Regions from separate parts of the Kribbella sp. NPDC050281 genome, predicted to be linked through region 1. Evidence: riboswitches for the same ligand, from Rfam matches in the RefSeq annotation. Region 1 holds a riboswitch; the other holds the start of a gene.
The links. A riboswitch is a leader RNA that binds a small molecule or an ion and turns the genes downstream of it on or off. The one in region 1 is predicted to bind FMN.
Positions count from the first base shown of each region.

Region 2: linked by a shared signal. The riboswitch ahead of ribD (bifunctional diaminohydroxyphosphoribosylaminopyrimidine deaminase/5-amino-6-(5-phosphoribosylamino)uracil reductase RibD) and the one ahead of ribB (3,4-dihydroxy-2-butanone-4-phosphate synthase) in region 1 are both predicted to bind FMN.

Region 1 covers NZ_JBFAKS010000001.1:68,437-73,738, forward strand. The annotation lists gene AB0I34_RS00380 (threonine/serine exporter family protein) at 1-886, opposite strand, end outside; gene AB0I34_RS00385 (sugar-binding transcriptional regulator) at 886-1,863, opposite strand; FMN riboswitch at 1,952-2,085, shown strand; gene ribB (3,4-dihydroxy-2-butanone-4-phosphate synthase) at 2,186-2,803, shown strand; gene AB0I34_RS00395 (transketolase C-terminal domain-containing protein) at 2,787-3,752, opposite strand; gene AB0I34_RS00400 (transketolase) at 3,749-4,660, opposite strand; gene AB0I34_RS00405 (sugar phosphate isomerase/epimerase family protein) at 4,657-5,302, opposite strand, start outside.
Region 2 covers NZ_JBFAKS010000010.1:58,602-63,903, forward strand. The annotation lists gene ribH (6,7-dimethyl-8-ribityllumazine synthase) at 1-143, opposite strand, end outside; gene AB0I34_RS13170 (bifunctional 3,4-dihydroxy-2-butanone-4-phosphate synthase/GTP cyclohydrolase II) at 143-1,381, opposite strand; gene pnuC (nicotinamide riboside transporter PnuC) at 1,383-2,057, opposite strand; gene AB0I34_RS13180 (riboflavin synthase) at 2,054-2,659, opposite strand; gene ribD (bifunctional diaminohydroxyphosphoribosylaminopyrimidine deaminase/5-amino-6-(5-phosphoribosylamino)uracil reductase RibD) at 2,660-3,697, opposite strand; FMN riboswitch at 3,856-3,989, opposite strand; gene AB0I34_RS13190 (protein kinase) at 4,162-5,302, shown strand, end outside.

The sequences.
Region 1 (5,302 bases):
GCGCGTACGACGCGTAGGCGAACGCGACCGCCATCAGCGCACCGGAGCCGACCATGATCGGCAGGTTCGCCAGCTGGATCGTCTGCGCCTCGAGACCGACGTTCAGACCGAACCTGAGGCCAAGTGCGAGCCCCAGACTCACACCGGCGATGATCCCGCCGGTCAGCAGCATCGCCTCCAGCAGGCGGGCCGCCGCAGTCACGTAGTACCCGGTGATCGCGTCCTGGACAGCACCGGTGAGCGCGATCCCGGCCAGCAGCATGATGATGCCCGCGGCAACTACCAACGATGGTTTCACCGGTGCATGAACGGCGTACAGGATCAGCGCGACCGCGCTCGCGACGAACGCGCCGGCGACCTGCTGGTAGAACGCGGGCAGTCGCTGCCGGCTGAACCACCGGTTGTTCAGGTCGATCACGACCGCGGTGACGACCGCCACCAGCGTGATCAGCCAGCCTCCGCCGAGCAGCAGCGTCGCGCCGCCGGCCATCACACCCCACGCGAGTACGGCGGTCCAGCGCGGGTACGGCGGACCCGCCGACGTCAGCCGGGCCAGTTCGCGACTCGCCTCGTCCCGGGTCAGGTCGCCGCGGGCGAACCGCCGTACCAGCCAATCGACCTCGGTCAGGCGGGAGAAGTCCTGCGACCGGTAGCGGACCAGCCGGATGTGCGTCTCCGGCGCGACGTCCGGCGCCGCCTGGTACGAGATCGCCATCGAGGTGAACGTGATGTCGACCTCGCAGCCGCGCAGACCACCGGCCGCGGTCACACCCAGGATCGTCGCGGTCGCGTCCGCCGTACCGGCGCCGCTGGACAGCAGCACCTCACCGACCCGCAACGCCAGGTCGAGGGTCCGGTAGCCCTCCCGCTGCTCGTCCCGCTCCATCACTCGCCGAGCAGGCGATGGGCCATCGCCAGGTCGGTGATGAGGATGTTCACCCAGCCCCCGAGCAGCGCGGCGCGGATCGCGGAGAACTTCCGGTCCCCGCCCGCGACGCCGATCCGGCGCGGCACCGCCAGCAACTCCTTGGCGGTCACTCCGATGACCCGCTGGTCGAACGTCGAGCGCACGTGCCTTCCCTCTTCGTCGAAGAACCGGAAACAGACGTCACCGACGGCGCCGAGCCGGCGAAGCTCGTCCTGGTCGGCCTCGGCGACCGCGTTCCCACTGCGCTGCAGCAGCGGCGAGGGCTCGAGACTGCCGATCCCGACCAGGGCGTCGGTGAGCTGTCCCCAGGTGCCCAGAACGTCCCGAACGGACACGTCGTTCATCATCGCCCGCCGGACCGCGGGCGTCCCGACCAGTCCGGGCGCGGGCAGGTAGACCGGCATCCCACCGGTCAACTCGGCGAACCGCGCGGTCAGCCGGGTCGCCTGCATCTGCACCGCCGCGTCACCCAGGCCGCCGACGATCTGGACCACCCGGTCGACCACCGGGACGCTCTTGCGCGGCATCCGGTCGACCGCGCTGATCAGCGTCTCGCTCCAGGACGAGATCCCGATCACGTGCGCACCGGTCAGCGTCATGTCCAGGTACGCCGCCGCACCCGAACCCAGCGCCGGCAGTACGTCGTCCCCGGCACCCGCGGTGTCGACCACCACGGCGTCCCGGAGCCCGTACCGGCCCTGCAACTCGTCCTCGAGGTCGCTGTGCACCCCGCTCGGCATGGTCACCACGGTGTGCACGATGCCGACCTCGACGGCCTGCTTGAGCATCCGCGACACCCGCGCCTGGGAGAGGTTGAGCTCGGCCGCGATCCTCGGCTGCCGGATGCCCTTCTCGTGGTACATCCGGGCCACCTTCGCCAGCAGCCGCAACTCGTCCAGCCCGGGCTGGCGCACCGCGCGGTTGCCGTTGGCCACGTCGACTCCCCTTAGGACACGATCAGGAATGGACTATAGGTCAGCGGCGGCGGGCGAACCCGATAAACTGACCGCAGTTTGCAAGACCACACGTGCTCTGGGGTCGGTGGAATTCCGAGCCGGCGGTGACAGTCCGCGACCCGTACACCCGCGAGGGTGTCCGGTTGACCTGGTGGAACTCCGGGACCGACGGTGAAAGTCCGGATGGGAAGATGCACGTGGCAGTCTTCGCGATGCCGTCCGGTGTGCGCTGTCCGCGCGATCGGACCCGTCGTGGAGCTTGTCGTTGCCCCCGGAGTGCCAGGCCGAGAGGACAACGACCGTGACCACCGTGACAACCCGCCTGGACACCATCCAGCACGCCGTCGACCAGATCGCATTGGGGCGACCCGTGGTGGTCGTCGACGACGAGGACCGCGAGAACGAGGGCGACCTGACGTTCGCCGCGAGCCTCGCAACCCCCGAGCTGATGGCGCTGCTCGTCCGGCACACCAGCGGCTACGTGTGCGCGCCGGCCGCGCCGGAGGTGCTCGACCGGCTCGAACTGCCGCTGATGGTGCCGGACAACCAGGACAGCCTGCGTACGGCGTACACCGTCTCGGTCGATGCGAGCAGTGGCGTCGGCACCGGCATCTCGGCCGCCGACCGGGCCCGGACCGTCCGGGTGCTGGCCGACCCGGCGGCGCGGCCCACGGACCTGATCCGGCCCGGCCATATCCTGCCGCTGCGCGCGGTGGCCGGCGGCGTCCGCCAGCGGCCGGGTCATACCGAGGCCACGGTCGAGCTGGTCCGGCTGGCCGGACTGCCGCCGGTCGGCGTGATCGGCGAACTGATGAACGACGACGGCACGCTGATGACCGGAGCCGACCTGCGCGCCTTCGCCGACACGCACGGCTTCGCGATGGTGTCGATCGCCGACCTGGTCACCTTCCTCGGCTGACCAGCCTGCGGGCGGCCGCCGCGATGCCGTCGGGCGAGAGCCCGAAGTGATCCAGCAGGTAGTCGGCCGACCCGGTGGGCGCGAACTCGGGGATCCCGAGGATCGTCACCCGGGCCGGATGCTGCTGGACGACGGTCTCCGCGACGGCACCACCGAGCCCGCCGCCGGACACCGCCTCCTCGGCGGTCACGATTCCGGCCGTCTCCCGCGCGGCCGCGACCACAGCGCCGGTGTCCAACGGCTTCACCGTCGGCATCGACAGCACCCGGGCCGAGATCCCTTCTGTGGCGAGCTGCTCGGCGGCGGCGATCGCTCGCCACAGCACGGTCCCGTTGCTGATCAGCGTCACGTCGTCGCCGGCCCGGACGGTGATCGCCCGGCCGAGCCGGAACTCGTAGTCCTCGTCGTACACCTTCGGCACGCTCATCCGGCTGACCCGGATGAACACCGGCCCGTCCGAGGCCGCCGCCCAGCGCAACGCGGCCGCCGTCTCGATCGGGTCGGCCGGCACGATCACCGTCAGGTTGGAGATCGCCCGCAGCCAGGCGATGTCCTCGATCGAGTGGTGCGTGGGGCCGAGTTCGCCGTACGCCACCCCTGGACTCATCCCGCACAGCTTCACGTTGGTGTTCGAGTACGCCACGTCCGCCTTGATCTGCTCGAGCGCGCGACCGGTGAGAAAGCAGGAGGCGGCCGACACGAACGGGATCCGGCCGCCGTTGGCCAAGCCGGACGCGACCCCGACCATGTCCTGCTCGGCGATGCCGACGTTGATCAACCGGTCCGGGAACGCCTTGCGGAAGCTGTTCAGCTTGCTCGAGCCAACCGAGTCGTTCACCACCCCGACGATCCGGTGGTCCGCGTGCGCGAGCTCGGCCAGCGTCTCGACGTACGCGTCCCGGCAGTCGTACCGCGGCCGGTCGGCGATCGAGGTCTCGACGAGAGTCATCGGAGCTCCTTGGCGTAGCCGGGAACAACGGCGTCCAGCTCGGTCAGTGCCTGCTGGAACTCCGCCGCGTCCGGCACCCGGTGGTGCCACGCGACGTTGTTGCTCATGAACGAGATCGGGTGGCCCTTGTGGGTGTGCGCGATCACGAAGGTCGGCTTCCCGGGCCGGAACGGTACGGCGGACAGCACGTCGAGCAGCTCGCCGTGGTCGTGCCCGTTCACCTCGACCACCGCGAACCCGAACGCCGCCGCCTTGTCCGGCAACGGATCCAGGTCGTTGGTCTCCTTCGTGGTGGCGCCCTGCTGCAGCCGGTTCCGGTCGACGATCACGGTCAGCCGGTCGAGCTGGTACTGGGACGCGGCCATCATCGCCTCCCAGTTGCTGCCCTCCTGCAACTCGCCGTCGCCGACCAGCACATACGTACGCCGCAGCGACACGTCGAGCTTGGCCGACAACGCGTGCCCGACCGCGACCGGCAGGCCGTGACCGAGCGGACCGGTGTTCGCCTCGACGCCGGCCACCTTGCGCCGGTTCGGGTGACCGTTGAGCGCGGACAGCGGCTTCAGGAACGTGGCCAGGTCGTCGACCGGCAGGAACCCGAAGGCGGCCAGCGTGGTGTACAGCGCCCCGGCGACGTGGCCCTTGCTGAGGATGAACCGGTCGCGCTCGGGGTCGGTGACCGAGTCCGGCGTGATGTCGAGGACCGCGCCGTACAGGGTCGCCAGGATGTCGATGGCGGAGAAGTCACCGCCGATGTGGCCGGCTCCGGCGTAGTGGACCAGCTTGAGGTCCTGGATCCGGATCTGCCGGGCCGCCTCGGCGATGTGCGCCACCTGCTCGGCGCGGCTGCTGTGGATCGGCAGCCGCCCGGGCATCGGCATCGTCGTGTGTTCGACGGTCAGCGTCATGCGATCTCCGCCATGGAACTCAGCAAGACCTTCTGCACCAGCTTCTGTGCCGCCAGAGCATCGTGCGACGCCTGTGCGGCGGCCAGTGCCTCGTCGTCCAGTACGTCGAGCGCGTGGTGCACCGCCTTCAGGAACTGGATCGCCTGCTTCGCGGCCTCGACACTGTCCTCTCGGAACGGGAACTGGTCCAGCTGCCAGACACCCTCCCAGTTGTTCTTCCGCAGCGTGTGGAAGAACTCGAACGTCTCGACCAGGTGGACCGACCCGACCACCATGTCGTCGTCCCAGCCGCGCAGGTTGTCGTTCACGTCGATCGCGAACAGGCGGTTGTAGTCGATCGCCAGCTGCGCCGCGTCGGCCGGTGTCTCCTGGCCGTAGAGCGAGTGGCCGAAGTCGAGCAGGATGCCCAGGTTCGGCAGGCCGATCTTCTCGATGCCGAGCAGCGTGCGGGCGACGTTCGGGAAGATGATCTTCACCCGCGGCTCGCGCGGCTTGTACTCGATCACGAAGTTGATGTCGGGGTGTGCCGAGACGAGCTCCTTCAGGCCGTCCAGCGCCAGGTTCCAGATGTCGTGGTAGTTCACCTGGAACGGGTAGTCCCAGCCGTCCTGGCCGGGCCACAACTTCACGTACGAACAGCCG
Region 2 (5,302 bases), on a different contig from region 1:
GTCACGCCGGCATCGTCGAGCGCGCGGATCGAGCCGGCGACCAGTGCGTCGGTGACCTTCGGGTGCCATTGGGCGGCGACGACCGCCACCCGGGCGCCCTCCACCCGGGGGATCTCGATCGAGGGTGCTCCACTGCCCGACATCAGCCGGCTCCGTTCTCTTCGGTCAGCAGTCCGCCGGGCAGGTGGTGGCCCATCCGGTCGCGTTTGGTGCGCAGGTACCGCAGGTTGTGCTCGGTCGGGTCGATGGAGATGCCGCGGCGCTCGACCACGTCGATGCCGTAACCCTGCACGCCCGCCAGCTTGTCCGGGTTGTTGGTCAGCAACCGGACTTCCTTGACGCCGAGATCCGCCAGGATCTGCGCGCCGGTGCCGTAATCGCGTGCGTCCGCGGGCAGCCCGAGGTCCAGGTTCGCGTCGACCGTGTCCCGGCCCGCGTCCTGCAACTCGTACGCCTGCAGCTTGTGCAGCAGCCCGATCCCACGCCCCTCATGCCCGCGCTGGTACACCACGACGCCACCCTCGGCCGCGACCTGCCGCATCGCCTCGTCCAGCTGCGGACCGCAGTCACACCGCAGCGAGCCGAACACATCACCCGTCAGGCACTCCGAGTGCAGCCGCACCAGAGTCGGCCCGTCGCCGATCTCACCGCGCACCAACGCCAGCTGCTCAGACCCGTCCACCGTGTTCCGGTAGCCATGGGCAACAAAATCGCCGTACCTGGTCGGCAGCGTGGTCGTCGCCACCCGCTGGATCTGGGTCTCGTTCAGCCGCCGGTACCGGATCAGGTCGTCGATCGAGACCAGCACGAGCCCGTGCTCGTCGGCGAACGTGCGCAGCTGTGGGCCGCGCTTCATCGTGCCGTCGTCGTTCACCATCTCGGAGATCACCGCCGCCGGGGTCAGCCCGGCCAACCGGGCCAGGTCGATCGACGCCTCGGTGTGCCCCGGCCGGACCAGTACGCCGCCATCGCGGCCACGCAGCGGGAACACGTGTCCCGGCTGGACCAGGTCGTACGGCTCGGACGCGGAGTCGGTCAGCACCCGGATCGTCCGGGCCCGGTCCGCGGCCGAGATCCCAGTGCTGATGCCGTCGCGGGCATCGACCGAGATCGTGTACGCCGTCCGCATCCGCTCACGGTTGTGCGGGGTCATCAGTGGGATGCCGAGCCGGTCGAGCTCCTCGCCCTCCATCGGCACGCAGACCACGCCGGAGCTGTACCGGATCAGGAACGCGAGCAGCTCCGGCGTCGCCTTCGACGCGGCGAAGATCAGATCGCCTTCGTTCTCACGGTCCTCGTCGTCGACGACGATCACCGGACGGCCGGCGCGGATCTCCTCGATCGCATGCTCGATCGTGTCGAGCTTCAGTACGGTGCCCATGTCAGCCCACCACCACAGGTTCTGGAGTCACAGCGCGCTCCTTGTTCTGGATCTTCCACCAGGACGCGAATCCGACGATGCAGAACAGCCCGTAGACGACGTACATGGTGGCCGACGGGTAGAACTTCGACTGCACCAGCAGCGGTACGCCGACCACGTCGACGGCGATCCAGATCAGCCAGAACTCGACGAAGCCACGCGCCATGCCGTACGTCGCCAGGATCGAACCGGTCAGGATCCACGCGTCCCACTGCGGTCCCCACGAGCCCAGCTCGCGCAGGACGAAGTACGCGATCGCGTAGAGGACGACGCCGATGCCGAGCAGCTCGATCCGCTCCCGGGCGGTGGCCCAGCGCGGCTGGACTCCCGTCGCGGCACCTTGGTGGCGGGTCTGGTACCAGCGGTACCAGCCGTAGAGGCTGACCAGGGCGAAGAACACCTGGCGGCCGGCCTGGCCCCACAGGTCCTTGTCCTGCGGCGTGTCGAACACGCCGCCGACGAAGACCGTGAACAGCAGAACGTTGCCGATGATGCCGACCGGCCAGGCCGAGACCATCCGGCGCATGCCGAACAGGGCGCTGGCCAGGCCGAAGCCGTTGCCGACGATCTCCCGGATCAGGACCGGGGAGCCGGCGATCGTCACCTGCTCGTGCAGCAGCCAGTCGAGCGGGTTCACTTGGTGCCTCCAGCAAGTAGTCGTTCCACGTACTTCGCGATCACGTCGACTTCGAGGTTGACCGTGTCGCCGACCTTGTTCCGGCCGAGCACAGTCAGCTCGAGCGTGGTCGGGATCAGGCTGATGCCGAATGTGCCGGTCGCGTCGTCCACATCGGTGACGGTCAGCGAGACGCCGTCGACAGCGATCGAGCCCTTCTCGGCGACGTACTTGAGAATCTCCGGCGCGGCCGCGACCCGGACTTCCTCCCAGTGCTCGGCCGGCGTACGGCTCGCGATCGTGCCGACGCCGTCGACGTGGCCCTGGACGATGTGGCCGCCGAGGCGGTCGTGCGCGGACACCGCCCGCTCCAGGTTGACCTGCGAACCCTTGGCGGCCTGGCCGAGGCTCGTGCGCTGCAGGGTCTCGCGCATCACGTCGGCGGTGAAGGTGCCCTCGCCGGTCGCGACCACGGTCAGGCAACAGCCGTTGACCGCGATCGAGTCGCCGTGGCCGGCGTCCCCGGTCACCTTGGGGCCGCGGATGGTGAGCCGGGCGGCGTCACCTTCGAGCAGGTCGAGCGCCTCGACGGTGCCGAGTTCCTCGACGATTCCGGTGAACATTCAGTGCGTCCTTTGCGGTTCGAGCGGCGTCAGGATCAGCCGGACGTCGTCGCCGAGGCGAGTGACGTCCGCTAGCTTGAACCGCCGCAGGTGGTGGATCGATTCCGCGCCGAGGTCGCCGATCGCGGCGTACCCCGAGCCGAGCACGGCCGGGGCGACGTACGCGACGAGCTGGTCGACGAGCTGCGCGCGCAGGAAGGCGGCGGCCAGGGTCGGCCCACCCTCGAGCCAGAGGTGCCGGATCTGCCGATCGTCGAGCTGCCGGAGTACCTCGGCCGGATCATGAGTTGGCAGCAACAGAGTCTCGGCGCGGTCGTTGCGAACCCGCGCGGTCGTCGGGATCTCGCGGTCGCCGACGACGACGCGCAGCGGCTGCCGCCCGGCCGGTACGTCGTTCTCGTCGCGCACGGTCAGCTCCGGGTCGTCGTCCAGCACGGTCTGGGTGCCGACAGCAATCGCGTCGCACTCGGCCCGCTTGCGGTGTACGTCGGCCCGGGCCAGCGGACCGGTGATCCACCGGCTGGTCCCGTCCGGTGCGGCCGACCGCCCATCCAGGGTGGTGGCGAACTTCCAGGTGACGAACGGCCGCCCGGTCCGGACGCTGTGCAGCCAGACCTGGTTGACCGCCTCAGCCTCGGCCTGCAGTACGCCTTGCTGGACGGTGATGTTCTTGCGCCGGAGCTTCTCGGCGCCTCCGGACGCCTGCCTGCTCGGATCCGCGACGGCGTACACGACGCGGGTGATCCCGGCCGCGATCAGGGCGTCCGCGCAGGGTCCGGTCCGGCCGGTGTGATTGCAGGGCTCCAGCGTCACGTACGCCGTACCGCCGCGGGCCGCCGGTCCGGCCATCCGGAGGGCCTCGACCTCGGCGTGCGGGCCACCGGCAACGGCATGGAAGCCCTCACCGACCGGATGGCCGTCGGGGCCGGTGATGACACAGCCGACCACCGGGTTGGGATGGGTGGTGCCGATGCCGCGTGCGGCCAGCTCGATCGCACGGCGCATCCAGGCCACATCGATCGGCGAAGCGTTGTTCACTCACGGTCCCTCGTCGTCACGGACGCACTCCCGGGGCCATGACAACCGGCGCGGCAACCCCCGCCGTCCAGCCGGTCCTCAGAGGATCGAGGCCACGCGTTCACGCAGGCTCATCACCCACATGCCACGCCGTCCGAACGCCGGAGCTCTCCCGCCGATCGCGTGCGCCTCCCATCCGGACTTTCACCGTCGGTCCCGGAATTCCACCAGGTCAACCGACCGCCAAACCGCAGCGGCCGGGTCGCGGACTGTCACCGCCGGCTCGGAATTGCACCGACCCCGGAGCACGCGAGTGGGTTCACTCGTACTTCAAGTATGCCCTCCCCACCAACCCGCACCACGACCCAGGTCACATCCCGGTCATTCCCACCCACCGACCGGTCCTTCCCACCCACCGATCCTGGGCGGATTCGGGGCGTTCGGGTCCGGCGGGGCGGTCCCTCGGACCCTGTACCTTCTTGCCGGTGGAGGCGTTTGCTGGGCGGTATCGGCTGATCGACCTGATCGGGACCGGCGGGATGGGGTCGGTCTGGCGAGCGTGGGATCTCCGGCGGTCGGCGTACGTCGCGGCCAAAGTCCTCGGGCAGCACGACGCGGCCACCCTCCTGCGCTTCGTCCGGGAACAGTCCGTGCGGATCCAGCACCCCCACGTGGTCGCGCCGCACGGATGGGCGGCTGACGACGACAAGGTCGTGTTCGCGATGGATCTGGTCCGCGGCGGCTCTGTCGCCACCCTCCTCGGCGACCACGGTCCGCTCCCAGCGTCGTACGTCGCCGTACTGCTCGACCAACTCCTGCACGGCCTGTCCGCAGTCCACGCTGCAGGCGTCGTCCATCGCGACCTGAAGCCGGCGAATCTCCTGCTCGACGTGACCGGAACCGGACGCCCCCACCTGCGCCTGTCCGACTTCGGCGTCGCCGGCCTGATCGGCGAACCACGCATGACCCGCACCAGCACAATCCTCGGCACCCCCGGCTACCTGGCCCCCGAACAACTAGCCGGCGCCGACCCCGACCCCCGCCAAGACCTCTACACCATCGGAGCCGTAGCCCTAGAACTCCTAACCGGCCAACGCCCCACCCCCAGTCCCCTCTCACCCCCCGCCAACGCCCCATCACCCGCACCGGCCGAACCACTAGCGTCCGCCGCACCACTCGCCGAGTTCATCCGGCGTTGCATGGCAACCGATCCGTCCGAACGCCCCGAGTCCGCTCACGCCGCCGCCCGCCTCCTCGCCGAATCCGGCGTCCTCCCACACGCCGGGGAGACTCCCTGGGCCAACCACCCCGACTCCCCCGAGGTCTTCGACCAACTCCCACCCCTCCCACCTGCCTGGACCCCCACCGGCCCAGCCCAGTCCGCACCACCGCCCCGCCCCCAACCGATCCAGGCACCACAGCCAACTCCTCGACCCCAGCCAGCTCCTTCACCTGAGCCGGCTCCTCCACCCCAGCCAACCCGCACGCCCCAGCCCGCACAGGCAACTCGACCGGCACGCGTGGCGATCGCCGCCACAGCACCCACCGCCCAACCACCCGCCGCATCAGCTGCCGCGGCTCAGCCATCCGCTGCACCACACCCCGACACCACGCCGCCCAACGCAA